One region of the Streptomyces sp. NPDC048481 genome, then DNA from elsewhere that is predicted to be linked to it. Evidence: riboswitches for the same ligand, from Rfam matches in the RefSeq annotation. Region 1 holds a riboswitch; each other region holds the start of a gene.
The links. Region 1 has a riboswitch for thiamine pyrophosphate ahead of thiO (glycine oxidase ThiO). Riboswitches for the same ligand answer to the same signal wherever they lie in the genome.

Region 1 (10,125 bases):
GGACCCAGACCCCGCCGGCCGGGGTCTCCCCGCCGTGGCCGCCGGCGCCGTACTGCTCCTGGCCGTAGCCCTGCTGCGCGTACTGCTGCTGGCCGTAGCCGGCGTCGTAGGAGCCCCCGCCGTAGGTCTGGGTGCCGATGTACGGGTCGGAGTAGGCGGCGTACTGCTGCTCGCCCGTGGCGTCGTAGCCGTACTGCTGCTGGGGGTACCCGGCGTAGCCGTAGCCGTAGTTCTGGTCCGTGCCCTGGCCGGCCGTGGCGTACTGGTCCTGGCCCTGGCCCTGGGACTGTCCCTGGCCGGTCGCGCCCGCGTAGGCGGCGTCGCTGTAGACGCCGTAGGAGCCGGTGTCGTCGGGCAGCGGCTGCGGCTCGTAGACGGAGGCGGCCGCCGGGTCGAAGGAGCGGGGCGCGGGGGTGAAGACGTCGTCGCGGTCGTCGCCGTCGAAGTCGTCGTCGCCGTAGGCGCTCCCGGCGCCGAAGGCGTGCTCGTCCCGGCCGCCGAACGCCGTGCCGTCACCGTGGGGCGCGCCGGAGTCCGGGCCGGCCCCGTCCGGCTCCGGGCCGGAGACCTCCAGGGTCGGGTCCTGGCGCTCGGCCTTGCCGCGGCGGCGCTTGGTGAGGACGGTGCCGTCGCTCTCCGTGTCCGAGCGGCGGAAGGCCCAGCCCTCGGCGAAGCCCCGGCGGAACGACAGGGTGACGTAGGTCTGGCCGACCGCGAACGCGGCCGCGCCCAGGGCGATGACGACGACCGACGGGATCAGGACGCCGAGGACGACGCCCAGGAAGCCGACGAAGGCCAGCAGCCGCCAGCGCAGCCGGGCCTTGTACTGCAGCAGAACCTCGCCGAGCAGCCACAGCGCGACAATGCCGAACGCGATGTAGAGGACCGTCCAGCCCATGTACGCCCCTCTCCCAGTGGCCGCTACGCAGTGTGTCGTATGTGGGTGCGACCGGTCTAGGCCTGCGGCGGATGGTGCAGGCCCAGGTTCTCGTAGATTTCCAGCGTCGCCGTGGAGTTGTTGAGCGTGATGAAGTGCAGTCCGGGCACTCCCTCGGCCAGCAGCCGTGCGCAGAACTCCGTGGCGAAGTCGATGCCAATGGAGCGTACAGCGGCCGGATCGTCTTTGGCTGTGAGGATCCGCTCTTTCAGGGCGGCCGGGAAGCGGGCGTTGCTGAGCTGCGGCAGGCGTTCCAGCATCCGCACACTGGTCACCGGAAGGACCTCGGGGATGACGGGAGTCACACATCCGGCCGCCGCGACCCGGTCGCGCAGCCGCAGGTACGAGTCGGGCTCGAAGAACATCTGGGTGATCGCGTAGTCGGCGCCGGCCCGGCACTTGTCCACGAAGTGCGACACGTCCAGGTCCCACTCGTCGGAGCGCGGGTGCATCTCGGGGAAGGCGGCGACGCCCACGCAGAAGTCCCCGGACTCCTTGATGAGACGGACCAGTTCGGCGGCGTACGTGAGGCCCTGCGGATGCGGCACCCAGGGGCCCATAGGGTCGCCGGGCGGGTCGCCGCGCACGGCCAGCATGTTGCGGATGCCGGCGTCGGCGTACTGCCCGATGATGTTGCGCAGCTCGGCGACGGAGTGGTCCACGGCGGTGAGGTGCGCGACCGGCGTGAGGGTGGTGTCGACGACGATCTGCTGGGTCTCCTTGACCGTGGTGGCCCGGGTGGATCCGCCGGCGCCGTAGGTCACCGAGACGAAGTCGGGGGCGACCGCCTCGACCCTGCGCAGGGCGTCCCACAGGCTCCGCTCACCCTTCGGCGTCTTCGGCGCGTAGAACTCGAACGAGTACGTCGTCTTGCCGGTCGCCAGGATGTCGCGCACGGTGCGCGCGCGGTCCGTCCTGGTGGATGCGGTTCCCAGTGCCATACCGGCAGGTTAGCCAGGGGTGGACGGTCACCCAACCGGATGCGGGAAATTTGCCCGGATTGTCGAGTTGTTGTCCACCCCTTGGACAATCGTACGAGGGCGGCGCCGCCGGACGGCCGGGCCGGGGGCCGCGGGCCGGGACACGGGCGCTACCCCTCGCTCAGCCGCTCGGCGAACTCGGCCGCCGCGGCGCCCGGGTCGTCCGCCTGGGTGATCGCCCGCACCACCACGACCCGGCGGGCGCCCGCCGCGAGCACCTCGTCGAGGTTGCCGAGGTCGATGCCGCCGATGGCGAACCAGGGGCGGTCCGTGCCGAGGGACGCGGTGTGCCGCACCAGGTCCAGGCCCGGCGCGTGGCGGCCGGGCTTGGTGGGGGTGGGCCAGCACGGACCGGTGCAGAAGTAGTCCACGCCCTCCTGGACGGCGGCGGCCTCGGCCTCCGCCGCCGCATGCGTGGAGCGGCCGACGAGCACGCCCTCGCCGAGGATGGCGCGGGCGGCGGGGACGGGCAGGTCGCCCTGTCCGAGGTGGAGCACGGCGGCGCCGGCCGCGTGCGCGACGTCGGCGCGGTCGTTGACCGCGAGCAGCTTGCCGTGCCGGGCGCAGGCGTCGGCGAACACCTTCAGGTGCTCCAGCTCCTCGGCTGCCTCCATGCCCTTGTCCCGCAGCTGGACGATGTCGACGCCGCCCGCGAGCACGGCGTCGAGGAACTCCGGGAGGTCGCCCTGCCGGGTACGGGCGTCCGTGCACAGGTACAGCCGTGCCTCGGACAGGGACGGGCGGGCGGTGTCGGGCATACGAGGTCCCCCCAGGGTGGCGGCGTACGGGGGCCGGGTGCGCTCCCGTACGCCGGGTGTCGGTGCGAGATCCGCGGGTCAGACGGCGAGCGCCTGGGCGCGGCGCTTCACCTCCGTGCCGCGGTTCTCACTCAGGGCCTGGGCCGGCGTGCCGGGCAGGCTCGAATCCGGGGTGAAGAGCCACTCCAGCATCTCCTCGTCCGTGAAGCCGTCGTCCCGCAGCAGGGTCAGGGTTCCGACCAGGCCCTTCACCACCTTGTCCCCGTCGATGAAGGCGGCCGGGACGTGCAGCGCGCGGTTCTCACCCCGGCGCACGGCGATGAGCTGGCCGTCCTTGATCAGCTGCCGGACGCGGATCACGTCCACGTCGAGCATCTCCGCGATGTCCGGCACGGTGAGCCAGGCGGGGACGAGGGCATCGGTCTTTGCGTCAATCTCGGTCACGGGAACAAGCCTGCCATCTGCCACCGACAGTCGGAAGCCGGGCCGGTCCGACCGGGCCCGCCCGGGCTCAGGCCGTCGCGCCCTTCAGCGGCCGCGCCGGGTCCGCGAGGAGCCGCGGGTTCAGGGGCGTGCCCGCCTCGATCAGCCGTTTGCCCTGGGCGAGGTCGCGGGGCCGCCCCACGGCCAGCAGCGCGACCAGGCGGTCCTCGCGCAGCCAGCAGACCGTCCACGCGGGCCCGCCGGGGTCGCCGCGCCACACGACGGCGTCGGCGTGCGCGTGGTGGCCGGCGTACTGGACGAAGCGGCCGAACTGCTCGGACCAGAAGTACGGGACGGGGTCGTAGACGGCCGCGGGTTCGTCGGTGGCCTCGCCGACGATGTTCGCAGCGACCGTGCGCGGACCCTGGAGCGCGTTGTCCCAGTGGTGGACGAGCAGCCGCTCGCCGTACCTGCCGGAGGGGAAGGAGGCGCAGTCGCCGACCGCGTACACGTCCGGCAGGCGGGTGCGCAGGCCGGCGTCGGCCACGATCTCGCGGTGCGCGCCGAGTTCGACGCCCGAGCCGGCCAGCCAGGCGGTGGCGGGGCGGGCGCCGATGCCGACGACGACGGCCTCGGCGGGCAGTCGCGAGCCGTCGTCGAGGACCACCGCGCCCGGCTCGACGCGCTCCACGCGCGCGCGAGTGCGCAGCGCGACGCCGCTGTCGGCGTACCAGGCGGCCATCGGCGCGGCGGCCTCGGCGGGCAGGGCCCCGGCCAGCGGCCGGTCGGCGGCCTCGACGACGGTGACCTCGCAGCCCGCCTCGCGCGCGGCCGTGGCGAACTCCGCGCCGATCCAGCCCGCGCCGACGACCACGACGTCGTGCCGGCCGGCGAGCACGGGCCGCAGACGTCCGGCGTCGTCCAGGGTGCGCAGCAGGTGCACGCCGGGCACGCCCTGCGCGCCGGGCAGCGGGATCGGCTCGGCGCCGGTGGCGAGGACGAGGACGTCGTACGCGACGGGTCCGCGCGCGGTGTCCAGCTCGTGGTCGCCCGCGCGCAGGCCGAGGACCTCGCGGCCGAGTTCCAGCTCGATGCCGAGGCCGTCGAAGTCGACGTCCAGGGCGGATCCCTCGGCCTTGCCGAGCAGCACGGCCTTGGACAGCGGCGGCCGGTCGTAGGGCTGATGGGGTTCGGCGCCCAGCAGCGTCACCCGGCCGCCGAAGCCCTGTTCACGCAGGGCCACCGCGGTCTGCACGCCGGCCATGCCCGCGCCCACGATCACCACGCGGCGCCTGTCCGGCCCGCCTTCTTCCCGCCTCTGCTCACTCACCCGATCACCTTAGACACCTGACGATCAGTCAGTCAGCGGCCGTGCTCCGTGACCTGCTCCACACCGTCGCCGCCGGGGCCGTCCGCACCGCCGGGGATCTCCTCCACGACGCTCGTCCCGCTGCCCGGCTGCGACTCCCACTCCCAGCGCTCGTCGAGACGCACCCGGCCGTCGGGCAGCTCGGCCACCGTGGACACGCAGTGCCCGGAGGACGTCGTCCCGTCGCGCTTGAGCTGGACGTACCGGAAGTCGAGCCGGTCCCCCTCCCGGGTACCCAGCAGATGGCCGCGTACGACGTCGCCGCCCGCGTAGTCGGCCCACACCGCCCCGTCCCGCTCGTGGTACGCGAAGCGGGTGCGGACGCCGACCTGGCCGGGCGCCTGGTCGGCCACCGGGGCGAGGACGAGGCCGTCCAGTGACTTGGCCATGCGCGGAGGCTCCCTTACTGCGGTGTGCGGCGGCGGGCTAGGGTGGCCACCGTAGAGCACTCGCGGGAGCCCGGACGCACCGGGCTGAGAGGGAGGCTGGCGGCCTCCGACCGTACGAACCTGATCCGGGTCATGCCGGCGAAGGGAGGGGCTGGACGCCCATGTCGTCTCCGCGTACGTCAGACGTCCTCGTGATCGGGGGCGGGATCATCGGGCTGGTCACGGCCTGGCGGGCCGCACAGCGCGGGCTCGCCACGGCGGTGGTCGACCCGGAGCCGGGCGGCGGGGCCGCCCAGGTGGCCGCCGGGATGCTGGCCGCCGTCACCGAACTGCACCACGGCGAGCAGACGCTGCTCGGCCTCAACCTGGCGTCGGCACGGCGCTATCCGGGCTTCGCCGCCGAACTCACGGAGCTGACCGGACAGGACCTCGGTTACCGGCGGTGCGGCACGCTGGCCGTCGCGCTGGACGCCGACGACCGGGCGCACCTGCGCGAACTGCACGCGTTGCAGCGGCAGTCGGGGCTGGATTCGGAGTGGCTGTCCGGGCGGGAGTGCCGGCGCCTGGAGCCGATGCTCGCGCCGGGGGTGCGCGGCGGGCTGCGGGTGGACGGCGACCACCAGGTCGACCCGCGGCGGCTCGCGCGGGCCCTGGTGAGCGCGTGCGAACGGGCGGGCGTGGTCTTCCACCGGGTCTGGGCCGAGCGGCTGACCGTGGCGGGCGAGCGGGCCGCGGGGGCCGTCGTGCGGGACGGCACGGCGCTCTCGGCGGGGCAGACGGTGCTCGCCGGGGGCAGTCTGAGCGGGCGGCTCGCGGGGGTCCCGCGGGACGTGCTGCCGCCCGTGCGGCCCGTGAAGGGGCAGGTGCTGCGGCTGACCGTGCCGCAGCGATGCGCGCCGTTCCTCAGCCGGACCGTGCGGGCCGTGGTGCGCGGCAGCCAGGTCTATCTGGTGCCGCGCGACAACGGCGAGCTGGTGGTGGGGGCGACCAGCGAGGAGCTGGGCTGGGACACGACGGTGACGGCCGGAGGCGTGTACGAACTGCTGCGCGACGCCCACGAGCTGATCCCGGGGATCACCGAACTGCCGCTCACCGAGACGCGCGCGGGTCTGCGCCCCGCGTCCCCGGACAACGCGCCGCTGCTCGGGCCGACCGGGCTCGCGGGGCTGTCGCTGGCGACCGGGCACTACCGCAACGGCGTGCTGCTGACGCCGGTGACCGGTGACGCGATGGCGCAGGTCCTGGCCACCGGGGAACTCCCGGACGAGGCCCGTCCCTTCACTCCCCGGCGCTTCGGCGTCGCCGCACTCACGGAGCAGCCCGCATGAGCACCCCGCCCACCCCGACCGCACCGGCCACCCCGACCGCGCCCGCCACCCCGACCGCGCCCGCCGCCCGGCTCACCGTCTCGGTCAACGGCGAGCGGCGGCAGTTCGCGGCCGGCACCGTCCTCGACAGCGTCGTGCGCTCCCTGACGCCGGCCCCCTCCGGGGTGGCCGCCGCGCTCAACGAGACCGTCGTCCCGCGCGCGCAGTGGCCGTCCACGGCGCTCCACGAAGGCGACCGCGTGGAGGTCCTCACCGCGGTCCAGGGGGGCTGAGCCATGGCCGACGACTCCTTCGTCCTCGGAGGGCTCACGTTCTCCTCGCGGCTGATCATGGGCACCGGCGGCGCGCCCAGCCTGGACGTGCTGGAACGCGCGCTGGTGGCGTCCGGCACCGAGCTGACCACGGTCGCGATGCGCCGGGTGGACCCCACGGTGCACGGCTCGGTGCTGTCGGTGCTGGAGCGGCTGGGCATCCGGGTGCTGCCGAACACGGCGGGATGCTTCACGGCCGGCGAGGCCGTGCTGACCGCGCGGCTGGCCAGGGAGGCGCTCGGCACGGATCTGGTCAAGCTGGAGGTCATCGCCGACGAGCGGACGCTGCTGCCGGACCCGGTCGAGCTGCTGGACGCGGCCGAGACGCTGGTGGACGACGGCTTCACCGTGCTGCCCTACACCAACGACGATCCGGTGCTGGCACGCAGGCTGGAGGACGTCGGCTGCGCCGCGGTCATGCCGCTGGGCTCCCCGATCGGCTCCGGCCTGGGCATCCGCAACCCGCACAACTTCCAGCTGATCGTCGAGCACGCGCGGGTGCCGGTGATCCTGGACGCGGGCGCCGGCACGGCGTCCGACGTGGCGCTGGCGATGGAGCTGGGGTGCGCGGGGGTGATGCTGGCGTCGGCGGTGACCCGCGCGCGGGATCCGGAACGGATGGCGTGCGCCATGCGGGCCGGCGTCGAGGCGGGGCGACTGGCCCGGCTGGCGGGCCGTATCCCGCGCCGCTGGTTCGCGCAGGCCTCGTCCCCGGCCGAGGGCATGGCCGCGCTGGATCCGGAGCGTCCCGCCTTCTGACCCGCGGTGACGGCGTCGAGCGGGTGACGGCGGTGACGTCCGGACACCGCGACACGCGTCACAGGTCGGCTGCAGTCGGGCCGCGATCCCGGCGGGACCGGCGAGGTGTCGGCGGCGGCTCGTACACTCACCTGCGTGGACACGACCCTTCAGGACCCTCTGGTCGGGCAGGTGCTCGACGGCCGCTATCGCGTCGAGGCGCGGATCGCGGTCGGCGGGATGGCCACGGTCTACCGGGCCGTGGACACCCGCCTCGACCGCGTGCTCGCGCTCAAGGTGATGCACCCGGCGCTCGCCGCCGACGGCGCGTTCGTCGAGCGGTTCATCCGGGAGGCTAAGTCCGTCGCCCGGCTCGCCCATCCCAACGTCGTGCAGGTCTTCGACCAGGGCGCGGACGGGTCGTACGTCTACCTCGCCATGGAGTACATCGCCGGCTGCACGCTGCGTGACGTGCTGCGCGAGCGCGGTGCGCTGCAACCGAGGGCCGCGCTCGACATCCTGGAGCCCGTGCTCGCGGCGCTGGGCGGCGCGCACCGGGCCGGGTTCGTGCACCGGGACATGAAGCCCGAGAACGTGCTGATAGGGGACGACGGGCGGGTCAAGGTCGCCGACTTCGGGCTCGTGAGGTCCGTGGACACCGTCACCAGCACCACCGGCGCGGTGCTCGGCACCGTCGCCTACCTCGCCCCCGAGCAGATCGAGCAGCCCGGCGCGGCCGACCCCCGGGTCGACGTCTACGCGTGCGGGGTCGTGCTGTACGAGATGCTCACCGGCGAGAAGCCGCACGACGGGGACTCCCCGGCGATCGTGCTCTACAAGCATCTGCACGAGGACGTCCCGCCGCCGTCGGCCGTGGTCCCGGGCCTGCCGCCCGCCCTGGACGACCTGGTCGCCGCCGCCACCGCCCGCACCACCGACGTCCGGCCGCCGGACGCGGTCGCGCTGCTCGCGAAGGCGCGGGAGGCGCGCGGCGCGCTCAGCGAGGAGGAGCTGGACGCCCTGCCTCCGCAGGCGGTCTCCGCCGCGCACGACAACGCCGAGGACCGCACCAGCGTGATCCCGCGTTCGCTCACGGTGCCCCGGCCGCTGCCGGTGGACGGAGACGACGAGGCCGAGGTGCACCGCACCTCACGCTTCCACAGCCCGCCGCCCCTGCCGCCGAGGCGCCGTTTCGGGCGGCCCCGGCGCGGGGTGCTCGCGCTCGTCACCGCCGTGCTGCTGGTGCTGGGCGTGGGCGCGGGCGTCTGGTACATCAACTCGGGCCAGTTCACGAAGGTCCCGGCGGTGCTGACGCAGAAGGAGACCGAGGCCAGGCAGCGGCTGGAGGCGGCCGGGCTGAAGGTGGGCAAGGTCGAGCACCGGCACAGCGACACCGTCGCGCGCGGCACGGTCCTGGGCACCGACCCCGGGCCGGGCGCCCGCATCCGCAAGCACGACGCGGTGACGCTGACCGTGTCCGACGGCCCCGAGATGGTCAAGGTGCCGGATGTACAGGGCGCGCGGCTGAAGAAGGCCGAGGCGTCGCTCAGGGAGGGCGGCCTGGAACCGGGCCTGGTCACCCAGGAGTTCAGCGACGACGTCGACCAGGGCGCGGTGATCCGCACCGACCCCGAGGCGGGCGTGCAGCGCCGCGCGGGCACCGCGGTGTCGATCGTCGTGAGCAAGGGCAGCCCGGTCGACGTCCCCGACGTCACCGGCGAGGACCTCAACGACGCCCGGGCCGAGCTTCAGGAGGCCGGTCTGAAGGTGAAGATCGCCCCGCAGCAGGTCAACTCCGAGTTCGACAAGGGGAAGGTCGCGGCGCAGACGCCCAAGGAGGGCGGACGGCTCGCCGTCGGCGCCACGGTGACGCTCACGCTGTCGAAGGGGCCGGAGATGATCGAGGTCCCGGACGTCGTGGGCTCGAGCGTCGACGACGCCAAGTCGCTCCTGGAGCAGTCCGGGTTCGAGGCCAAGGAGGACCGGGGACTGCTCGGCCTGTTCGGCGACACGGTGAAGAAGCAGTCGGTGAAGGCGGGCGACAAGGCCCCCAAGGGGTCGACGATCACCATCACCATCCGGTGACCGGCGGGGGCGGCGGGCATGACACCCTGAACGGGTGAGTCCCGCAGCCCCCTCCCGCCTTCCGGCCCCCGCCTCTCCCTCCCCCGCGTCCCCGCTTTCCGCCTCCTCGCTCCCCGCCCCCCGCTCTTCCTCGTCGCCGTTCCCGTCCCGCAACCCCGTCGGCAGCCATGTCCCCGTGGCCGGCGGTCTGCACGACGTGGGCATGTCGTACGCGCGCGATCTGCGGGCCGAGGCGGTCCAGGTGTTCGTCGCCAACCCGCGCGGCTGGGCCACGCCCCCCGGGAACCCGCGTCAGGACGAGGCCTTCCGGGAGCGGTGCGCGGCGGAGGCGATCCCGGCCTACGTGCACGCGCCCTACCTCATCAACTTCGGCTCGCACACCGAGGCGACCGTGGAGCGGTCGGTGGAGTCGATGCGGCACTCGCTGCGCCGCGGCCGGGCGATCGGCGCCCTGGGCGTGGTCGTGCACACCGGCAGCGCGACCGGCGGGCGCGACCGGTCGGTGGCGCTGAAGCAGGTGCGCGAGCACCTGCTGCCGCTGCTGGACGAGCTGACCCATGACGACGACCCGTTCCTGCTGCTGGAGTCCACCGCCGGGCAGGGCTCCTCGCTCTGCTCCCGGACCTGGGACTTCGGGCCGTACTTCGAGGCACTGGACGCCCACCCCAAACTGGGCGTCTGCCTCGACACCTGCCACGTCTTCGCAGCCGGGCACGACCTGACGGGCCCCGTCGGCATGCACCAGACGCTCGACCTGCTTCTCGACACGGTGGGCGAGGGCCGGCTGAGGCTGATCCACGCCAACGA
Region 2 (10,125 bases), on a different contig from region 1:
TCGACTACAAGATCCCGGGCAACGACGACGCGATCCGCTCCGTCACCCTGCTCACCCGCGTGATCGCCGACGCCGTCGCCGAGGGCCTCATCTCCCGTTCCGGCGTCGCCACCGGCGACAAGGGCGAGAAGGCCGCGAGTGAGCCGCTGGCCGAGTGGGAGCGCGACCTCCTCGAGGGCGAGAAGAAGGCCGACGCCGACAACGCGGACGCCGCCGAGAAGCCCGCCGAGGCCGCTGCCGAGGCCCCCGCCGCCGAGGCTCCGGCCGCCGAGACCGAGGCCCCGGCCGAGGCTCCCGCCGCCGAGGCCGCTCCGGCCGCCGAGGGCGAGCAGGCCTGATCCAGGCCGTGAGCCGTGCGGTCGCCGTCGCGCCCGCACGGCCCAGGGACGAAGTGACGGCGGGGGGCGCCGAGTGCGCCGCCCGCCGTTCACCCACAGCCCCCAGATCTTCGTAGATCTTCGAGACTTCGAACTCCGAGAGAGATTCACAGATCATGGCGAACTACACCGCCGCTGACGTCAAGAAGCTCCGTGAGCTCACCGGCGCCGGCATGATGGACTGCAAGAAGGCGCTGGACGAGGCCGAGGGCAACGTCGACAAGGCCGTCGAGGCGCTCCGCATCAAGGGCCAGAAGGGCGTCGCCAAGCGCGAGGGCCGCTCCGCCGAGAACGGCGCCGTGGTCTCGATCATCGCCGACGACAACTCCTCCGGCGTCCTCGTCGAGCTGAAGTGCGAGACGGACTTCGTCGCCAAGGGCGACAAGTTCCAGGCCGTCGCCACCGCGATCGCCGAGCACGTCGCCAAGACCGCCCCGGCCGACATCGAGGCGCTGCTCGCGTCCGAGATCGAGCCCGGCAAGACCGTCCAGGCGTTCGTGGACGAGGCCAACGCCAACCTCGGCGAGAAGATCGTGCTGGACCGCTTCGCGCAGTTCGCCGACGGCTACGTCACCGCCTACATGCACCGCACGATGCCCGACCTGCCCCCGCAGATCGGTGTCCTGGTCGAGCTCGACAAGCCCAACGCCGAGATCGCCAAGGGCGTCGCCCAGCACATCGCCGCCTTCGCGCCGAAGTACCTCTCCAAGGAGGACGTGCCGGCCGAGGTCGTCGAGTCCGAGCGCCGCGTCGCCGAGGAGACCACCCGCGCCGAGGGCAAGCCCGAGGCCGCCCTGCCGAAGATCGTCGAGGGGCGCCTCAACGGCTTCTTCAAGGACGCCACGCTGCTCGGTCAGCCGTACGCCCTGGACAACAAGAAGTCCGTCCAGAAGGTCCTGGACGAGGCCGGTGTCACCCTGAAGCGCTTCACGCGCATCAAGGTCGGCATCTGAGTCCGTACCGCGAGCGACGCGTCGGCCCGATAGGGTCGGAAGCAGTCGTCCGGTACGCCGTCACGCGCACGCGTGACGGACGACAGCAGATCTGACGAGGAGGCCATTGCCGCGCACGGGTTGCCCACGACCCCCCACCGGCAGTGGCCTTCTTCGTATGTGCACCACGTGAAAGAGGCGGGATCTCCCATGACCACCAAGGCCCAGAAGAACGACGACGGCAAACTACGCGGCCGGTTTCTGCTGAAGCTGTCCGGTGAGGCATTCTCCGGCGGCGGAGGCCTGGGCGTGGACCCCGACGTGGTGCACAAGATCGCCCGGGAGATCGCGGCCGTGGTCCGTGACGGCGCCGAGATCGCGGTCGTCATCGGCGGCGGCAACTTCTTCCGCGGCGCCGAGCTCCAGGTGCGCGGCATGGACCGGGCCCGCTCGGACTACATGGGCATGCTCGGCACGGTCATGAACTGCCTCGCCCTCCAGGACTTCCTGGAGAAGGAGGGCATCGACAGCCGCGTGCAGACCGCCATCACCATGGGCCAGGTCGCCGAGCCGTACATCCCGCTGCGGGCCGTGCGGCACCTGGAGAAGGGCCGCGTGGTCATCTTCGGCGCCGGAATGGGCATGCCGTACTTCTCCACCGACACCACCGCCGCCCAGCGTGCGCTGGAGATCGACGCCGAGGCGCTGCTCATGGGCAAGAACGGCGTGGACGGCGTCTACGACTCCGACCCGAAGACCAACCCGGGGGCCGTCAAGTTCGACGCCCTCGGCTACGGCGAGGTCATCACCCGCGACCTCAAGGTCGCCGACATGACCGCGATCACGCTGTGCCGCGACAACAAGCTGCCGATCCTCGTCTTCGAGCTTCTGGCCGAGGGCAATATCGCCCGCGCGGTCAAGGGTGAGAAGATCGGCACGCTCGTGGGGGAGCAGGGCAGCCGGTCCTGACCGGCGCCGTCCGGGCTCTCCCCGGCAACGTCCGACCGGGGGACGGACCCTGGGCGGAGGATGGACAATGTCCTGCCGGTCGGGAACCGTGCAGGAAGAAGACGCGACGCAGCCGGCCGCCGCCCTCTCGCAAGGATCCGCAGCCGGGCCTACTCAAGACACGCAGGAGCAAGTGGTGATCGAAGAGACCCTCCTCGAGGCCGAGGAGAAGATGGAGAAGGCCGTCGTGGTCGCCAAGGAGGACTTCGCCGCGATCCGCACCGGCCGTGCGCACCCGGCGATGTTCAACAAGATCGTTGCCGACTACTACGGCGCGCCGACGCCGATCAACCAGCTGGCTTCGTTCTCCGTGCCGGAGCCGCGCATGGCGGTCGTGACGCCGTTCGACAAGACCGCGCTGCGCAACATCGAGCAGGCGATCCGCGACTCCGACCTGGGCGTCAACCCGAGCAACGACGGCAACATCATCCGAGTGGTGTTCCCCGAGCTGACCGAGGAGCGCCGCCGCGACTACATCAAGGTCGCCAAGGGCAAGGGCGAGGACGCCAAGGTGTCCATCCGCGCCGTCCGCCGCAAGGCCAAGGACGCGATCGACAAGCTGATCAAGGACGGCGAGGTCGGCGAGGACGAGGGCCGCCGTGCCGAGAAGGAACTCGACGACACCACCGCGAAGTACGTCGCGCAGGTGGACGAGCTCCTGAAGCACAAGGAAGCGGAGCTGCTCGAGGTCTGATGAACGACTCTTCCTGGGGCTCACCGCCGCACGCCGGGTCGCGGGCCGGATACTGGGGGCCCGCCGACCAGGGGCCCGTCCAGGGAGCCGCCCCGGCGGGTCCCGCGTACGATGCGCCTGAGGCGCAGCAGACTCGCCCCATGCCCATCGTCCCCGACGTCCCCGCACACGGCGGAAACCAGGATGACGACCGGGGGGCCGCCCGCGTGGGCGGCCCCTTGTTCCACGAGAACCACGGCAACGCGCCCTACGGCGGCCGGCCCCACGGCCTCGCCGCCCACGGCGACGACACCTCGACGGCACAGCCCCATGCGGCGGCGCCGCAGAATCCGGAGCCCATGCCCGACGCCCCTCACCCGGCGACCGCGCCGCCGCCGAAGAAGAGCGCCGGCCGCGACCTGGGCGCGGCCATAGGGGTCGGGGTCGGCCTCGGCGTGGTCATCGTCGCGTCGCTGTTCGTCGTCAAGGCCGTCTTCATCGGCGTGATCGCCGTCGCCGTCGTCGTCGGCCTGTGGGAGCTGACCAGCAGGCTCCAAGAGCGCAAGGGCATCAAGGCTCCGCTCGTGCCGCTCGCGGTCGGCGGGGCTGGGATGGTGGTCGCCGGATACGTCCGCGGGCCGGAGGGCGCCTGGGTGGCCATGGCCCTCACCGCGCTCGCGGTGCTGGTCTGGCGGATGACCGAACCGCCCGAGGGCTACCTCAAGGACGTCACCGCCGGCGTCTTCGCGGCCTTCTACGTCCCGTTCCTGGCCACGTTCGTCGCCCTCATGCTCACCGCCGAGGACGGCGCGTTCCGCGTCATGACCTTCCTGCTCCTGACGGTCGTCAGCGACACGGGCGCGTACGCCGTCGGCTGGCGCTTCGGCAGGACCAAGCTGGCCCCGCGCATCAGCCCGGGCAAGACCCGCGAGGGCCTGCTCGGCGCGGTCTCGTTCGCGATGGCGGCCGGCGCGCTGTGCATGCAGTTCCTCATCGACGACGGCACCTGGTGGCAGGGCCTGGTGCTCGGGTTCGCCGTCGCCGCCAGCGCCACCCTCGGCGACCTCGGCGAATCCATGATCAAGCGGGACCTGGGCATCAAGGACATGGGCACGCTGCTCCCGGGCCACGGCGGCATCATGGACCGACTGGACTCCCTGCTGCCGACGGCGCCCGTCGTCTGGCTCCTGCTCGTGCTGTTCGTGGGGTCGGGCTGACCGTACGACCGCACCGGCCTTTGCGGGCCCCCTTCCCGACCGTCCGGGCAGGGGGCCCGCCGTCGTGGTCGCGAGGACGTCGTGGTCGCGGAGACGGCCCGGTGGGACGATCCTGGAGAGGGCGGCACACGGGGGCGCCCGGCAGAGTCAGCAAAAAGGGGGGATCGCCCTGAAAGGGGGCGGGCTGTATGTCCGACTTCCATGAGTCGATCGAGGTCGACGCCACTCCCGACGACGTGTGGGCTTACGTCATCGACCCCTCCCACCTGCCCGAATGGCAGGCGAGCGCGGTATCGGCGGAGCGTCTCGACCCCGGGCCGACCGCTGTCGGCTCCCGCGTGCGGGTCACCCGGCACATCGGTAGCCGGGAGATGCCGATGACCATGGAGTACACCGAGTACGATCCGCCGCGCGCCTGGTCCATGCAGGGCGTCGACGGCCCCGTACGCGGCCACTTCCACGGCGAGATCCTCCCCGTCGACGAGGGCCGCCGCTCCCGCGTGATCATGGACCTCGACTTCGAGGGCAAGGGGATGGGCAAGCTCCTCGTCCCCCTCGTCGTCCGCCGTCAGGTCCGCAAGGAGTTCCCGGTGAACGAACGGCTCCTGAAGGACCGACTGGAGCACCGCACGGCGTAGCCCGCAGCGCTCGACGAACCGACGGGCCCGCTGCCGGCATGAGCCCCGGCCCGCCCCGGGGCGGGCCCGACACACCCGCCCCGGGGACGCCCCCGACATCGAGGGATGCCGGCGCGCGCCCCGGGAACCCAGGGTGGCCAAACCCGGATGCGAACCGGGGTCCACGCCGTGTGCGAGCGCGGACGGTCCGGCCTCCGCGTCGTACCGGCCCACCCAGCGTCGTACCGGCCCACCCATGACCCTCTGCGTCCCCGATCGAGCTCCGGAGCGGGGCGGGTGACCACCCCCACCCCGCACCCGGCCCGGGCCCCCGGCGATGATCTGCCACACTGGACGTGTTATGCCTGCACCCGGAGAACTCACTTTCGTCGCCCCCCGCGGAGCCAAGAAGCCGCCGCGGCATCTCGCCGACCTCTCGCCCGCCGAGCGTAAGGAGGTCGTGGCGGAGATCGGGGAGAAGCCGTTCCGTGCCAAGCAGCTGGCGCAGCACTACTTCGCCCGGTACGCGCACGACCCGGCGGAGTGGACGGACATCCCGGCCGGCGCGCGCGAGAAGCTGCGCGAGGCGCTGCTGCCGGATCTGATGTCGGTCGTGCGGCACCAGTCGACGGACCAGGGGACCACCCGCAAGACGCTGTGGCGGCTGTTCGACGGCACGCTCGTGGAGTCGGTGCTGATGCGCTACCCGGACCGGGTGACCATGTGCATCAGCTCGCAGGCGGGGTGCGGGATGAACTGCCCGTTCTGCGCCACCGGGCAGGCGGGGCTCGACCGGAACCTGTCCACCGCCGAGATCGTGCACCAGATCGTCGACGGGATGCGGGCGCTGCGCGACGGGGACGTGCCCGGCGGGCCGGCCCGGCTCTCCAACATCGTCTTCATGGGGATGGGCGAGCCGCTCGCCAACTACAAGCGGGTCGTCGGCGCCATCCGCGCGCTGACCGACCCGGCGCCGGACGGGCTCGGGCTGTCGCAGCGCGGGATCACCGTGTCGACGGTCGGGCTGGTGCCGGCCATCCAGCGGTTCTCCGACGAGGGCTTCAAGTGCCGCCTGGCGATCTCCCTGCACGCGCCGGACGACGAACTGCGCGACACCCTCGTCCCCGTGAACACGCGGTGGAAGGTGCGCGAGGTGCTGGACGCCGGGTTCGAGTACACCGCGCGGTCGGGCCGCCGGCTGTCCATCGAGTACGCGCTGATCCGGGACATCAACGACCAGGCGTGGCGTGGTGACCGGCTGGGCCGGCTGCTGCGCGGCAAGCCCGTGCACGTCAACCTGATCCCGCTGAACCCGACTCCGGGCTCGAAGTGGACGGCCTCGCGGCCCGAGGACGAGAAGGCCTTCGTCGAGGCGATCGCCGCGCACGGGGTGCCCGTGACCGTCCGGGACACCCGTGGTCAGGAGATCGACGGGGCGTGCGGTCAGCTCGCGGCCACCGAGCGGTAGTCTGAGGACCGTACGCAACTTCATATTCCGACATCTTCATATTCCGACAGGGGAGCGCCACAGCGCTGAGAGTGCGGCACCCAGGCCCGCAGACCCTCTGAACCTCGCCCAGGTCATTCTGGGTAGGAAGTTCGGTCATCACTCGAGCTGTTGCGCCCTGCCCGGAGTCCGTGCGGACCCGGGCGGGGCCGCGTCTCTTCCTGGTCAACCCCAGGAGGAAAATCCAGTGCAGAACAAGACCTTCGTGGCCGTGGCCGTCGGGCTCGGCCTGGTCGTGTCGCCCGTGCTGTCCGCGTGCGGGTCCACGGACGGCAAGGGCGCCTCGGGCACGACCGGCTCGACGGCCTCGGCGTCCTCGAAGACGGTCACCCTCGTCAGCCACGACTCGTGGGCCGTCTCCAAGAGCGTCCTCGCCGACTTCGAGAAGCGGTCCGGGTACAAGGTGCGGGTCCTCAAGGACGGCGACGCCGGGCAGGCCGTCAACAAGGCGATCCTCACCAAGGACCACCCGCAGGGCGACGTCTTCTTCGGCGTCGACAACACCCTGCTGTCGCGCGCCCTCGACAACGGGCTGTTCCAGTCGTACGAGGCCAAGGGGCTGGCGCGGGTCGACGGCCGGTACCAGCTGGACGCGAAGAAGCACCGGGTCACGCCGGTCGACTTCGGCGACATCTGCGTCAACTACGACAAGGCGTACTTCGCCGCGCACGAGCTGGCGCCGCCCGCCTCCTTCGACGACCTGGTCAAGCCCGCCTACAAGGACCTCCTCGTCACCGAGAACGCCTCCACCTCCTCGCCCGGCCTCGGCTTCCTGCTCGGCACGGCCGCGAAGTACGGCGACGGAGGCTGGGAGGGCTACTGGAAGAAGCTCAAGGCCAACGGCGTCAAGGTGGTCGACGGCTGGGAGCAGGCCTACAACGAGGAGTTCTCCGGCTCCGCCGGGGGCAAGAAGGCGAAGGCGGACCGGCCGCTCGTCGTCTCGTACGCCTCCTCGCCGCCCGCCGAGGTGATCTACGGCGACCCGAAGCCGGCCACCGCGCCGACCGGCGTCGCGACCGGCACCTGCTTCCGGCAGATCGAGTTCGCGGGCCTGCTGAGCAACGCCGGCAACAGCGAGGGCGGCAAGGCGCTGATCGACTTCCTGATCGGCAAGGAGTTCCAGCAGGACATGCCGCTCAACATGTTCGTCTACCCGGTGGCGAAGGACGCGGCCGTGCCCGCCGAGTTCACCCGGTTCGGGCCCGCCGCCAAGGCTCCCGAGACCATGGACCCGGCGAAGATCGCCGACCGTCGCGACCAGTGGGTCAAGTCGTGGACCTCGCTCGTACTGAAGTAGGCCCGCGCAAGGGAGCCGGCCGGCGGGGCGCGGCGGCCCGGCTCGGCCTGCTGACCGTGCCCGTCGCGTTCTTCGCGGTCTTCTTCGCCTGGCCGGTCGCCGCGATCGTCGCGCGGGGACTCCACGTCGACGGGGCGTGGCGCTTCGGGCGGCTGTGGGACGTGCTCGGGCAGTCCGACGTCCGGCACGTGCTGTGGTTCACCACCTGGCAGGCGCTCGCCTCCACCGCGCTCACCCTGCTGGTGGCGCTGCCGGGCGCCTACGTCCTCGCGCGTCTGGACTTCCCGGGCAGGCAGGTGGTGCGCGCCGTCGTCACCGTCCCGTTCGTGCTGCCGACGGTCGTCGTGGGCACGGCCTTCCTCGCGCTCGTCGGGCGCGGCGGGCTGCTCGACGAGCTGTGGGGGGTGCGCCTCGACACCACCGTGTGGGCGATCCTGCTCGCGCACGTCTTCTTCAACTACGCGGTCGTCGTCCGCACGGTGGGCGGGCTGTGGGCGCAGCTGGACCCGCGGCAGGAGGAGGCGGCGCGGATGCTGGGCGCGTCCCGGCTGCGGGCCTGGCGCACGGTGACCCTGCCGGCGCTCGGGCCGGCCGTCGCCGCGGCCGCGCTGATGGTCTTCCTGTTCACCTTCACCTCCTTCGGGGTGGTGCAGATCCTGGGCGGGCCCACCTTCTCCACCCTTGAGGTGGAGATCTACCGGCAGACCTCCGAGATCTTCGACCTGTCCACGGCCGCCGTCCTGACGATCGTGCAGTTCGCGGCCGTCGGCGCGATCCTCGCCGTGCACGCCTGGACGGTGCGCCGGCGGGAGACCTCGCTGCGGCTGGTGGACGCGGCCGGGACGGCGCGCAGGCCGCGCGGGGCCGGGCAGTGGGCGCTGCTCGCCGGGGTGCTCGCGAGCATCGCCGTCCTGCTGGTCCTGCCCCTCGCGGTGCTGGTGCAGCGTTCGCTGGACGCGCCCGGCTTCGCCTACTACCGGGCGCTGACCCGCGACGATGGGAACGTCTTCCTCGTCCCGTCGATCGACGCCGTCGGCAACTCGCTGCGGTACGCGCTCGCCGCGACCGCGATCGCCGTGACCGTGGGCGGCCTCGCCGCGGCCGCGCTCACCCGCAGGGACGCCGGACGGCTCGTCCGGGGCTTCGACGCGCTGCTGATGCTGCCGCTCGGCGTGTCCGCGGTGACCGTCGGCTTCGGGTTCCTCATCGCGCTCGACGAGCCGCCGCTGGACCTGCGCACCACATGGATCCTGGTGCCGCTGGCGCAGGCGCTGGTCGGCGTCCCCTTCGTCGTGCGGACCATGCTGCCGGTGCTGCGGGCGGTGGACCAGCGGCTGCGGGAGGCGGCGGCCGTGCTCGGGGCGTCGCCCTGGCGGGTGTGGCGCGAGGTCGACCTGCCGATGGTGCGGCGGGCCCTGCTGGTCGCGGCCGGGTTCGCGTTCGCGGTGTCGCTGGGGGAGTTCGGGGCGACGGTGTTCATCGCCCGGCCCGACAACCCGACGCTGCCGGTGGCCGTCGCACGGCTGCTCGGCCGGGCCGGGGAACTCAACTACGGCCAGGCGATGGCCCTTTCGACGATTCTGATGGTGGTGTGCGCGGTGGCCCTGCTGGTGCTGGAGCGGCTGCGGACCGACCGGGCGGGGGAGTTCTGATGCGAGCGCTCGAACTGGAGCGGGCCACCGTGCGGTTCGGCGGCCGGGCCGTGCTGGACGCCGTCGATCTGGCCGTCGCCGAGCACGAGGTGGTGTGCGTGCTCGGGCCCAGCGGCAGCGGCAAGTCGACGCTGCTGCGGGCCGTGGCCGGTCTTCAGCCCCTGGACGCCGGGCGGGTCTCGCTCGACGGGCGCGACCAGGCCGGGGTGCCCGCGCACCGGCGCGAGCTCGGGCTGATGTTCCAGGACCACCAGCTGTTCCCGCAGCGCGACGTCGGCGGCAACGTGGCCTTCGGCCTGCGGATGCAGGGCATGCCCCGGGCCCGGCAGGGCGAGCGGGTGGCGGAGCTGCTCGAACTCGTCGGGCTGCCGGGCGCGGCGAGGCGGGCCGTGGCCTCGCTCTCCGGCGGCGAGCAGCAGCGGGTGGCGCTGGCCCGGGCCCTCGCGCCGCGCCCCCGGCTGCTGATGCTCGACGAGCCGCTCGGCCAGCTCGACCGGTCGCTGCGCGAGCGGCTTGTCGTCGAACTGCGTGAGCTGTTCGACCGGTTGGGCACCACCGTGCTGGCCGTCACCCACGACCAGGGCGAGGCGTTCGCGCTGGCCGACCGGGTCGTGGTGATGCGGGACGGCCGGATCGCCCAGTCCGGGACGCCGCTCGACGTCTGGCAGCGGCCGGCGGACGCGTTCGTGGCCCGGTTCCTCGGCTTCGACAACGTCGTGGAGGCCACCGTGACCGGCGAGGTCGCGGTCACGCCGTGGGGCAAGACGCAGGTGGCGGCAGGGTCCGCCCAGGGGGCGCGCACCCTGCTGGTGCGGCCGGCGGGCGTGCTCCTGGGCGACGCGGAC
Region 3 (10,125 bases), on a different contig from region 1:
CGGAAGTCGATCGAAGAGGATGAGGACCAGGGCCATGCAAGAGATCTTCTCGGGACTGCCGTGGTGGGTGAAGTGGGTCGCGGTGCCGGTCATCGCGCTGGTCGTGTTCGGCGGACTGATAGCCAGTGTCGTCGGCTTCGTGATCGGCCTGCTCTTCAAGCTGCTGGTCTTCGTGGCGCTGGTCGGCGGACTGGTCTACGTCGTGCGGAAGTTCATGTCGAGTTCCTCGTCGCGCAGCGACTGGTGAGGCGCGGGGGCCGGTGAGCGGCGCCGGAGGCCGGGGACGGTAACAGGAATCGCCGGTTCCCTCGGCCGGGGGAAGTTTTCCCACAGCCCGTCTGCAAGCGGTGGCAGACGGTTAAAGTCCGGAATTCGACGCGGGGACGACGCCCCGCGAGCGGTACGCCCCCTCCCGTGTTCCCCCGCACGGACCGCCCCCTCGCGCTCCGGGAGTGCCCCCCTTGTCCTCGGTCGACACCGCAACCGCCACCACGTACGCGTCCCCCACCCCGCCGCGTTCCCTCGCACCTCCGCTCCAGCGGCCGCCCGACCCGGCGGTCCCCGAGCAACCGCACCCGGCGGCCACCCTGATCGGTTCCGTACAGCGCGCCATGAGGCTGCTGGAAACCGTCGCCGAGCACGAGTTCGGAGCCCCGGCGAAGCAACTCGCCCGCGAGACGGGCCTCGCCCTGCCCACGGCCTACCACCTCCTGCGCACCCTCGTGCACGAGGGCTATCTGCGCCGGGACAAGGGGCTCTTCTTCCTCGGCGAGGCCGCTGAACGGCTCGGCAGCAGCGGGGCCGCGCAGAAACGTCGCAGCACCGTCGCCGACACTCTCGCCCAGTGGCGCGATTCGATCGGTGTCCCCGTGTACTACGCGCGGTACCGGGACGGGGAGATCGAGATCATGTGCGTCTCCGACACCCCGGGCAACCCGGCGGTGGAGGAATGGGCCGACTTTCGCGAGACGGGCCACGCGCACGCCATCGGCCAGTGCCTGCTCTCCCAACTGGACGAGGAGGCCCGGCGCGACCACCTGGGCCGCTATCCGGCTCAGTCGATCACCCCGTACACGGTGCGTGACAACCACACGCTGCTGCGACGCCTGGAGCGCATGCCGCGTATGGAACCGGTCGTCGAACGACAGGAGTACGCGCTCGGCACCGTGTGCGCCGCCATCCCGATCACCGTGGGCACCACGGCCGCGACGATGGCGATGTCACTCCCCGTGCATCACGCCGACCGGCTGCACGCCGCGGCCCGGCAACTGCAGAACGAGGTCGGACGGCTGCTGGGGTCTCTCGCGATCTCTATCAGTATCTGAAAACTCACTCCTTGTGATCTGTTGTGTACGTTCAGCAAGATGCCTGCAGTGTCAGAAGGTTCATTCCCGGCCAATCGACGGCAAATGACGGGGTTAGGCGATGCGCGAGTCCGTGCAGGCAGTACAGGCAGAGGTCATGATGAGTTTTCTCGTCTCCGAGGAGCTCTCGTTCCGCATCCCGGTCGAGCTGGGTTACGAGTCGTGCGATCCCTACGCGGTGCGGCTCACCTTCCACTTGCCCGGTGATGCCCCGGTGACCTGGACCTTCGGTCGGGAGCTGCTCATCGACGGGGTGGGCAGGCCGTGCGGTGAGGGCGACGTCCGCGTCTCGCCCGTCGATCCGGATGTGCTCGGGGAAGTGCTGATCCGGCTTCAGGTCTGCGGAGACCAGGCTGTGTTCCGTTCTTCGGCCGCCCCCTTGGTGGCGTTCCTCGATCGCACCGACAAGCTCGTGCCTCTGGGGCAGGAAGGCGCGCTCGCCGACTTCGACGCACATCTGGACGAGGCGCTGGACCGCATCCTCGCGGAGGAGCAGAGCGCGGGTTGACGGCCGGTGACCAGCTGTGGCGTAACGCTTCGTCACAAGGCGGGCATGCGCAGGAACGCTTCTCCATCGGTTCAGCAGCCCTTCCACCCAGTGGCCCGTCCATTCGTCCGGCCGCCGGCATGACGGCCCGTCCGGCCCTCCGGTTTCCTGGAGGGCCGGACGGGCGCGCGCCCGCTCACCCTCACGCACACGGGTCGGGTGCCGAGGTCGGGCGTTGGGAGCGCGGGTCAGCGTTTACGGCGCCTGCCGCGGCCGCCCCGGCCCGCGAGGAGGCCGGACGCCGCTCTCGCCTGAGCAGTCGCACCAGCCTGACCCGACGGAGCAGACGGAGCAGCCGGGCCGGTAGAAGCCGTCGAACCCGCGCGAGCCGCTGCCGGTGCCGTCACGGCCACCGAGTCGGTCCCCGGACGGTCGGCGGAGACCACGAGGGCGGCCAGCAGTGTCGTGACCGGTACGGAGGCGACCAGGCCGATCGAGCCCACCAGCGTCCGGACGATCTCCTCCGCCACCAACTCGCTGTTGGCGACGCCGCCCACACTGCTCTGCGCGATCGAGAACAGCAGCAACAGCGGCAGGGCGGCGCCGGCGTAGGCGAGGACCAGGGTGTTGACGACCGAAGCGATGTGGTCGCGGCCGATACGGATGCCCGCCCGGTAGAGCCCTCGTCGGCCCATCGAGGGGTTGGCCTCGTGCAGTTCCCAGACCGCCGACGTCTGGGTGACCGTCACGTCGTCGAGGACGCCGAGCGAGCCGATGATGATGCCGGCGAGCAGCAGGCCGCTCATGTCGATCGACGGGTACAGGCCGTGGATCAGGCCCGTGTTGTCGTCCGTGTTGCCGGTCAGCGCAGCCCAGTCGATGAACAGCGAACCGAGAACGCCGATGAGCAGCAGGGAGACCAGGGTGCCGAGTACGGCGACAGAGGTGCGGGCCGACAGCCCGTGACACAGGTACAGGGCGATCAACATGATCGCGCTCGATCCCACCACCGCCACGACCAACGGGTTCGAGCCCTGCAGGATCGCCGGCAGCACGAAGAAGTTCAGCACCAGGAAGCTGATGGCCAGCGCGACCAGAGCCATCACGCCCCGGAGCCGCCCGACGACCACGACCGCGATCGCGAAGATGCCGGCCAGCACGGACATCGGAATGCGGCGGTTCACGTCGGTGACCGAGTACTGCAGGTCCTTCGGTGCGGAGGGCTCGTAGGCGACCACGACCTTCTCGCCCTGCTCCAACTGCCGGGTCTGGTCCGGCTGGACGATCTCCGTGAACGTACGGCCCTTGTCGTCGCCCGTGTCCACCCGGATCGTCGCCTTCTTGCAGGTGCCCTTCGCCTGCTGCTGCGCCGAAGAGCCCTCGGCCGTCGACGTGTCACCCGTCGGAGCGGCGCCCGAGGCGTTCACCGAGGCGCAGCTCACGCTCACGACCTCGGTGACCGTGGCCTGCTGGGTCTGCCGGTCGAATCCGACCCCGGTGCGTTCGTGTGCCGGCGCGCCGCCGGGCCACAGCACCACGAGCCCGGCCAGGACGGCGACGCCGAACGGGATGAGGGTGGCCGCGATGACCTTCCGCAGATGCCGGGAGACGGGAGCGGCCGGACCGTGGCTGTGGCTGTGACCATGAGAATGCCCGTGCCCGTGCCCCTGCCCGAGCTGGTGCTCACCGTGTCGGGCGGGTGCAGGTTCGTCGGCGGATCCGGTCCCCGGCGTGTCTCCCGACACCGGTCCACGGACGCCGACCCCCACCCCGTGCCCGCTCTGCGGGTCGAGGCCGAGGCCGAGGCCATGGCCCCGGCCCGGGGCCGAGCCGAAGCCGGCGCCAGGACCTGGAACGGGGTGGGAGCCGGTTCCGCGTCCGGGACCATGGCCTTGCTCATCTTCCCCGTCGTGCCGGGGCCGGCCCTCATGGAGGCCGTTGCCGCCCGCATCGCTCCCGTACCCGTACGCGTAACCGCCCTCGTAGCCACCCCTGCGGTCCTGCGCCGTGCCCGGGTTCCTGCCAGGGCCGGCGTCAGGCCCCTGACCGCCCGGCGTCCGGGCGCGCCTCAGGCCGCCCAGCCCTCCCGCGTACCCCGGCTCCTGGCCGGGCCCCTGCCCCTGAGCACGCCCGGGGTGGTGAGGCTGCCCAAAGCCGTCACCAGTGCCACTGCCACCGCGGTTGACGTCCTGAGGACTTTTCTGACCGTCCCCGGAGACACCGCCAGGGCTGTCGGCTGGGCCGTTTCCGGCGCCTGGACGACCGTGCGGCTCGGACGGGAACGGGGGAGGGGGTGGAGTGGTCACCGACCGATCATCGCAAGAACGACGGGGGCCCTCTGTTCACCGCGCCCGGATTGACGCTAGCGTGGAGGCACTTTTGCACACGCGGGAGCTCGGAGCACCGGGCTGAGAGGGCGCTGACCTCCGTCTTCGCGATGTTTCACGTGGAACGTCCCTCACGTCGAGGGATGTTTCACATGAAACGTCGGTGGACGGTAGCCGCTGCGTCGACCGCCGAACCTGTTACCGGGTAATGCCGGCGTAGGGAGTAGGTCTCATGACCAAGAAGGACGCACGCACGCCTGCCTCCGTGCAGAACGCGACCAGCGAGAACGCGGCGGACGAGAGCCCGCTCAACGCGGACGCACCCACCGAAAGCCCGCTCGACGCGCATGCGGTTGGTGCGACTGCCGTCGACGGGAGCGACGCGGAGGCCAGGAAGTCCATCGGCTGGCACAAGGGGTATGTCGACGGCGCTCGCGCCGACCTCCGGGTACCGGTCCGTCAGGTGCATCTGACCAACGGGAAGTCGGTCACGCTCTACGACACCTCAGGCCCGTACACCGATCCACTCGTCGAGACCGACGTCCGCAGGGGCCTTTCGCCGTTGCGTGAGAGCTGGATCATCGCCCGTGGAGACACCGAGGAGTACGCGGGGCGTCCGATCCGCCCCGAGGACGACGGCATCAAGCACACCTCGCCGCGTGGCGGTCTGCGTAACCTCGACGCCGTCTTCCCCGGCCGGCCCCGGCTCCCGCGCCGCAGCCGGGACGGCAAGGCCGTCACCCAGCTCGCGTATGCGCGGCGGGGGGAGATCACCCCCGAGATGGAGTTCGTTGCCATCCGAGAGAACGTTTCTCCCGAGGCGGTCCGTGAGGAGATCGCCGCCGGCCGTGCCGTGCTGCCGGCCAACGTCAATCACCCGGAGATCGAGCCGATGATCATCGGCAAGAGGTTCCTGGTCAAGGTCAACGCCAACATCGGAAACTCGGCCGTGACGTCCTCCATCGAGGAGGAGGTCGAGAAGATGACCTGGGCCACCCGGTGGGGTGCCGACACGGTCATGGACCTGTCCACGGGACGCAATATCCACACCACCCGCGAGTGGGTGCTGCGCAACTCCCCCGTTCCCATCGGCACCGTGCCGCTGTACCAGGCGCTGGAGAAGGTCGACGGGCGCGCCGAGGAGCTGACCTGGGAGATCTACAAGGACACGGTCGTGGAGCAGGCCGAACAGGGCGTCGACTACATGACCGTCCACGCAGGCGTGCGTCTTGCGTATGTTCCGCTCACCGCCAACCGCAAGACCGGCATCGTGTCGCGCGGCGGCTCGATCATGGCGGCCTGGTGCCTGGCGCACCACAAAGAGTCTTTCCTGTACGAGAACTTCGAGGAACTCTGCGAAATCCTCGCCGCCTATGACGTCACCTACTCGCTCGGCGACGGGCTGCGGCCTGGCTCGATCGCTGATGCCAACGACGAAGCCCAGTTCGCGGAATTGAGGACGCTCGGGGAACTCAACACGATCGCCAAGCGTTTCCATGTACAGACGATGATCGAAGGCCCGGGCCACGTCCCGATGCACAAGATCAAGGAGAACATCGACCTTCAGCAGGAGATCTGTGATGAAGCTCCGTTCTATACGCTCGGCCCGCTGACGACGGACGTCGCGCCCGCGTACGACCACATCACCTCAGGCATCGGCGCCGCGATGATCGCGTGGTGGGGCACGGCCATGCTCTGCTACGTGACCCCCAAGGAACACCTGGGGCTGCCCAACCGGGACGACGTCAAGACCGGTGTCATCACCTACAAGATCGCCGCCCACGCGGCCGACCTTGCGAAAGGTCATCCCGGTGCGCAGGAATGGGACGACGCGCTGTCCGACGCGCGTTTCGAATTCCGCTGGGAAGACCAGTTCAATCTCGCTCTCGACCCGGACACGGCAAGGGAGTTCCACGATGAGACGTTGCCGGCAGAGCCCGCGAAGACGGCGCATTTCTGCTCGATGTGCGGGCCGAAGTTCTGCTCGATGAAGATCAGCCAGAGCATCAACGAGCGCTTCGGCGGTGGAGCGACGGAAGGCGCCTCGGCGGACGACATCGCCGAGGGGATGCTGCAGAAGTCGAAGGAGTTCGCCGCGAGCGGGAATCGGGTGTACCTGCCGCTGGCCGACTGAAAACCCGTCCCCCGTCGGCGCTGCCTGTCGGGTTGACCGTCCGGGCGGCGCCCGTGGGGACTGGCGGAACTCACAAGTATCGACGGAACGTGACGGAGACGGGGACGGGGGAACCGATGGAGGAACCGGTGGGGGCCGGTGGAAGGGCGGTCGGCCGCAGGGGCGCCGCGGGGTCCGGCAGTCAGTACCGGCGGATCCGCGACTCCGATGCGCCGAGTTCGCCGAGGCTGCCGAGGTCGATGAGTTCGCCGAGATCGTCGGGACGGTCGGCGAGAGGAGGGGGAGAAGCGCCGCCGCGAGCGCCGTCAGGGCAGGCGGCGATCCGGGAGGAGGGTGTCGTGTCCGTTCGGCTGAAGTAGTCCAGCCGGTTGGAGCCCTCGCGCCGGTTGATGTCTTCCGTTCGATTGGGGTCGTCCCGTCGGTTGAAGTCGGACGGCGACTCGGCACACTTGCCCCCATGACAGCGCGATCCATGAGCAAGGGCGCCAATCTGCCGATCGACTCACCGGATGTCCGGGTCGAACTCAGTTGGGCCGAGGGAGCCGGTGGGCCGGACATCGACGTCTCGGCGCTGCTGCTGACCGACGCCGGGCGGGTCCGGAACGACGGGGACTTCGTCTTCTACAACCAGCCGCTCCACGCGTCCGGCGCCGTGAGGCACCTCGGCAAGCGCCGCGACGCCGGAGTCGTGACGGACGCCGTCCAGGTCGACTTCCGCTCGCTGGAGAGCGCGATCACCCGGGTGGTGCTGTGCGCGTCCGCCGACGGTGGCGCCTTCGGGCAGGTGACCGGCCTGACGCTGCGAGTGTTCGGTGCCGACGGCCGGTCCGAGTCCGAGATGGCGCGCTTCGAGATGCAGGCCGACACGGAGACGGCCTTCATCGGCGGCGAGTTGTACCTGCGCGAGGGACGCTGGAAGTTCCGGGCGGTCGGTCAGGGCTACGCCTCCGGACTGGCCGGGCTGGCCACCGACTTCGGCATCACCGTCGACGAGGAGCCGGGGGAGACGACTGTGGCGGCGGCCTCGCCGATCCCACCCGTCCCGCCGAAGCCGCCCGTCGCCCCTGCCGCGTCCGCTGCGTCGGCGTGGCCTGGGCAGCCGGGTTCCGCTCCTGGGGGCCTACCGCCACATGGCGGTCCGGGCCATGCGTCTCCGGCCGGACTCCCTGCGGCACCTCCACCGGGCCGGCCGGGCCAGGCTCCCGGCTCGGCTTCGGGACCTCGTCTGACCAAGGGCGAGGAGCGGCTCCCCGTCGACATGCGCAAACGGCTGTCGTTGCGCAAGGAGCAGGTCGCCGTCAGTCTGAGCAAACGCGGAGCGGCCGGCATCAGCGCGCGCATCCTGCTCGTTCTCGACGCCTCGGGGTCCATGTCGTTCCTGTATTCCAAGGGCGTGGTGGCGGACGTCGTGGAGCGGATGGCAGCGGTGGCGGCGCAACTCGACGACGACGGGGAGATGCAGGCCTGGACGTTCGCCAGTGAGACGGCCCGACTCCCCGACCTGCGGATCGGCGAACTTCCCGAATGGCTGCGGCTGCATGTGCGAGTGGGTGAGATGAGTCTGTTCCGTCGGTCCAAGAAGCCTCGCAAGGGCATGGAACCGGGGCAGGTCGACATGCGTACGGTCGGTATCCAGAATGAGGAGCAGAAGGCGATTGCGCAGGTCAGAGACTTCGTCCGGGCGAATCCGGCGGATGCTCCGACCCTGGTGCTGTTCTTCTCCGACGGCGGGGTGTACCGCGACGCGGCGATCGAGCGGGAGCTGAGAGCGGCGGTCGAGGAACCCATCTTCTGGCAGTTCGTGGGGCTCGGGCGGTCCAACTACGGGGTGCTGGAGCGGTTCGACACGCTTCCCGGGCGGCGCGTCGACAACGTGGGGTTCTTCGCGGTGGACGACATCAGCACCGTCCCTGATCAGGAGCTATACGACCGGTTGCTGTCGGAGTTCCCCGACTGGATCAAGGCGGCGAGCCAGGCGGGCATCCTCTGAGGGCTCCGGTCGGGCTTTGGAGTCAGGCCTTCCGTCCTGGCCGTAAGGCGGTGGGCAACCGGCTGGTGTCGAGCCGGGTCGAAGACACCGGGCAGGGCAGCTCGCCGGAACGGGAGGCGGAGGCACCTCCACGACGCAGCCGTGCGTCGGCCGTTCGTTCAGGGCCGGTTGCCCACGGGGCAGACCGGGCCAGGCGGGACTCGACGCGGCCCGCCTCGCCCCGCCCGAACGCCGACCCGGGGCCAGGGCGTGGGCGCAGCCCAGGGCCCGGCTCCTGATTCGCCCTGCCCGGTACCTCCCTGCCCGGTACCTTTCTGCCCGGTCCCTTCCTGAAGGGAGCGCTTCCTGAGCCTCGGTCCCCCGGATGCCTCCCTGATCCGGTGCACCGATGCCCCGAACCCCGCCCTGCCTGAGTTCAGCCCGAGTCCCGCCTCAGTCCTGCCTGAGTCCTGCCTGCGTCGAAGTGGCGCAGGGACGGCTATTCGGGGTGGTGTTCCGGGCCGCCGAATTCGGGGCTGGTGTAGTCAGGGCTGCTGAAACTCGGCCGGGGCCCGGTCGAGCGTCCGTCGTCGGGGCTGCTGAAGCCCGGGCGACCGTAGCCGATCTTCGGGAGGCGGCCGGTGGGAGCGGGAGGGGAGGGTTCGGTGTGGGGGGCGGTCGCCACCCCGGGGTTGGCGAGCGCCTCGCGGAGAAACGGCAGAATGCCGCGTTCCAGCAGGGCTTCACGCCAGGCTTCCCTGGCCTGCGTGACCTCCTCGTTCTGTTCGCCGTACGAAGCGGCCTCCAGAGACGGCCGGTTGCGCAGTGCGGTGAGCAGCAGAGCGACGGTGGCGACGAGGATCGCCGCGGCAGCCACGGCTCCGAACGCCCAGCCCGCCGCGACCATGGTCCGGGCGAACGCCTGTTCCGGGGCGACTGCTCTGAGCAGGTAACCGACGAGCAGGAAGATCACCGCGGCGGTCCCGGCGAGTACGGGGGTGAGGACGGCGGCCACGGCGCCCGCTCCGGCGGCATGGGTCGCCTCGCCCATGGTGTTGGCCAGGTCCATCGTGGCGACGCCGGTGTCGGCGGAGCCTGATTCGGGCACGGTGGCCGCGGTGGACGGCGCGGGGTGGCGCAGCTCCTCGCGGACCTTCACGTAGTGCTGGTACTCGGCCGCCGCTGCCACCGTGATGAGCGCGGAGGCGTTGAGGGCCATGGTGCGCAGTTGCTCGGAGTTGAGCCGCTGTCCGACAGCGGCGAGGTCCGGGTGGTGTGGGGCGGAGCGCAGCGCCTCGTCGAGGATCCGCTCGTACTCCTGGCGGTCCTCGCTGTGCAGGTGCTGCGGAACGCTGTTCATCTGCATCCCCCGATGCTCCGTAGGGCTTGGGGCTCGCATGCCAACGAGCCGTCGGGCAGAAACGGAGGGGAGCCTGCTACGGATAAGCCGATGGTAGAGCGGCGACGGCATGCGGTGACAGGGGGTTTGCCGAAATTGGCCCCCGGCCTGCGGTCTCGCGGGCACCGCACGGGGCGGGGGCGCCCCGCCCCCGGTGGGAGGCGTCCGGGTGCCACGGGAAGGCGCGCGAAGCGCCGGGAAGCGCCGGGAAGGAAAAGTTCCCGAGGCTCCGGTGACACTCCGGGCGACCCCACGGATGCTTCGGAGGGCCTTCGGAAGCCCTTCGGGACGACTCCGGCAGGCCCCCGAACGTTCAGATCTGGAGGGGGAGTTGCTGGACCAGCAGCTTTCCGGCCATCGTCACGCCACCGTCCATCGCGATGGCCAGCCCGTCGGCGTAGACGTGCGGGCCGGCGACGTGCGGGCCGCCGTTGTCCTCGTCCTC

Region 2: another riboswitch for thiamine pyrophosphate. It lies ahead of ACGFSH_RS25165 (thiamine ABC transporter substrate binding subunit); the one in region 1 lies ahead of thiO (glycine oxidase ThiO).
Region 3: another riboswitch for thiamine pyrophosphate. It lies ahead of thiC (phosphomethylpyrimidine synthase ThiC); the one in region 1 lies ahead of thiO (glycine oxidase ThiO).

What each region holds. Positions count from the first base shown of each region.
Region 1 is NZ_JBICXC010000001.1:1,051,018-1,061,142, reverse strand. Features, by position in the region: gene ACGFSH_RS04510 (hypothetical protein) at 1-898, opposite strand, end outside; gene metF (methylenetetrahydrofolate reductase [NAD(P)H]) at 955-1,878, opposite strand; gene thiE (thiamine phosphate synthase) at 2,028-2,675, opposite strand; gene ACGFSH_RS04495 (Rv2175c family DNA-binding protein) at 2,754-3,119, opposite strand; gene ACGFSH_RS04490 (NAD(P)/FAD-dependent oxidoreductase) at 3,187-4,428, opposite strand; gene ACGFSH_RS04485 (hypothetical protein) at 4,461-4,856, opposite strand; TPP riboswitch at 4,909-5,020, shown strand; gene thiO (glycine oxidase ThiO) at 5,018-6,184, shown strand; gene thiS (sulfur carrier protein ThiS) at 6,181-6,456, shown strand; gene ACGFSH_RS04470 (thiazole synthase) at 6,460-7,254, shown strand; gene pknB (Stk1 family PASTA domain-containing Ser/Thr kinase) at 7,390-9,318, shown strand; gene ACGFSH_RS04460 (deoxyribonuclease IV) at 9,353-10,125, shown strand, end outside.
Region 2 is NZ_JBICXC010000009.1:66,548-76,672, reverse strand. Features, by position in the region: gene rpsB (30S ribosomal protein S2) at 1-338, shown strand, start outside; gene tsf (translation elongation factor Ts) at 494-1,330, shown strand; gene pyrH (UMP kinase) at 1,520-2,278, shown strand; gene frr (ribosome recycling factor) at 2,454-3,011, shown strand; gene ACGFSH_RS25180 (phosphatidate cytidylyltransferase) at 3,011-4,207, shown strand; gene ACGFSH_RS25175 (SRPBCC family protein) at 4,396-4,845, shown strand; gene rlmN (23S rRNA (adenine(2503)-C(2))-methyltransferase RlmN) at 5,186-6,292, shown strand; TPP riboswitch at 6,331-6,439, shown strand; gene ACGFSH_RS25165 (thiamine ABC transporter substrate binding subunit) at 6,519-7,628, shown strand; gene ACGFSH_RS25160 (ABC transporter permease) at 7,604-9,280, shown strand; gene ACGFSH_RS25155 (ABC transporter ATP-binding protein) at 9,280-10,125, shown strand, end outside.
Region 3 is NZ_JBICXC010000003.1:568,624-578,748, forward strand. Features, by position in the region: gene ACGFSH_RS13250 (DUF5326 family protein) at 35-247, shown strand; gene ACGFSH_RS13255 (IclR family transcriptional regulator) at 462-1,325, shown strand; gene ACGFSH_RS13260 (SsgA family sporulation/cell division regulator) at 1,426-1,872, shown strand; gene ACGFSH_RS13265 (YibE/F family protein) at 2,100-3,596, opposite strand; TPP riboswitch at 4,229-4,418, shown strand; gene thiC (phosphomethylpyrimidine synthase ThiC) at 4,411-6,312, shown strand; gene ACGFSH_RS13275 (VWA domain-containing protein) at 6,770-8,302, shown strand; gene ACGFSH_RS13280 (hypothetical protein) at 8,781-9,647, opposite strand; gene ACGFSH_RS13285 (metallophosphoesterase) at 9,994-10,125, opposite strand, start outside.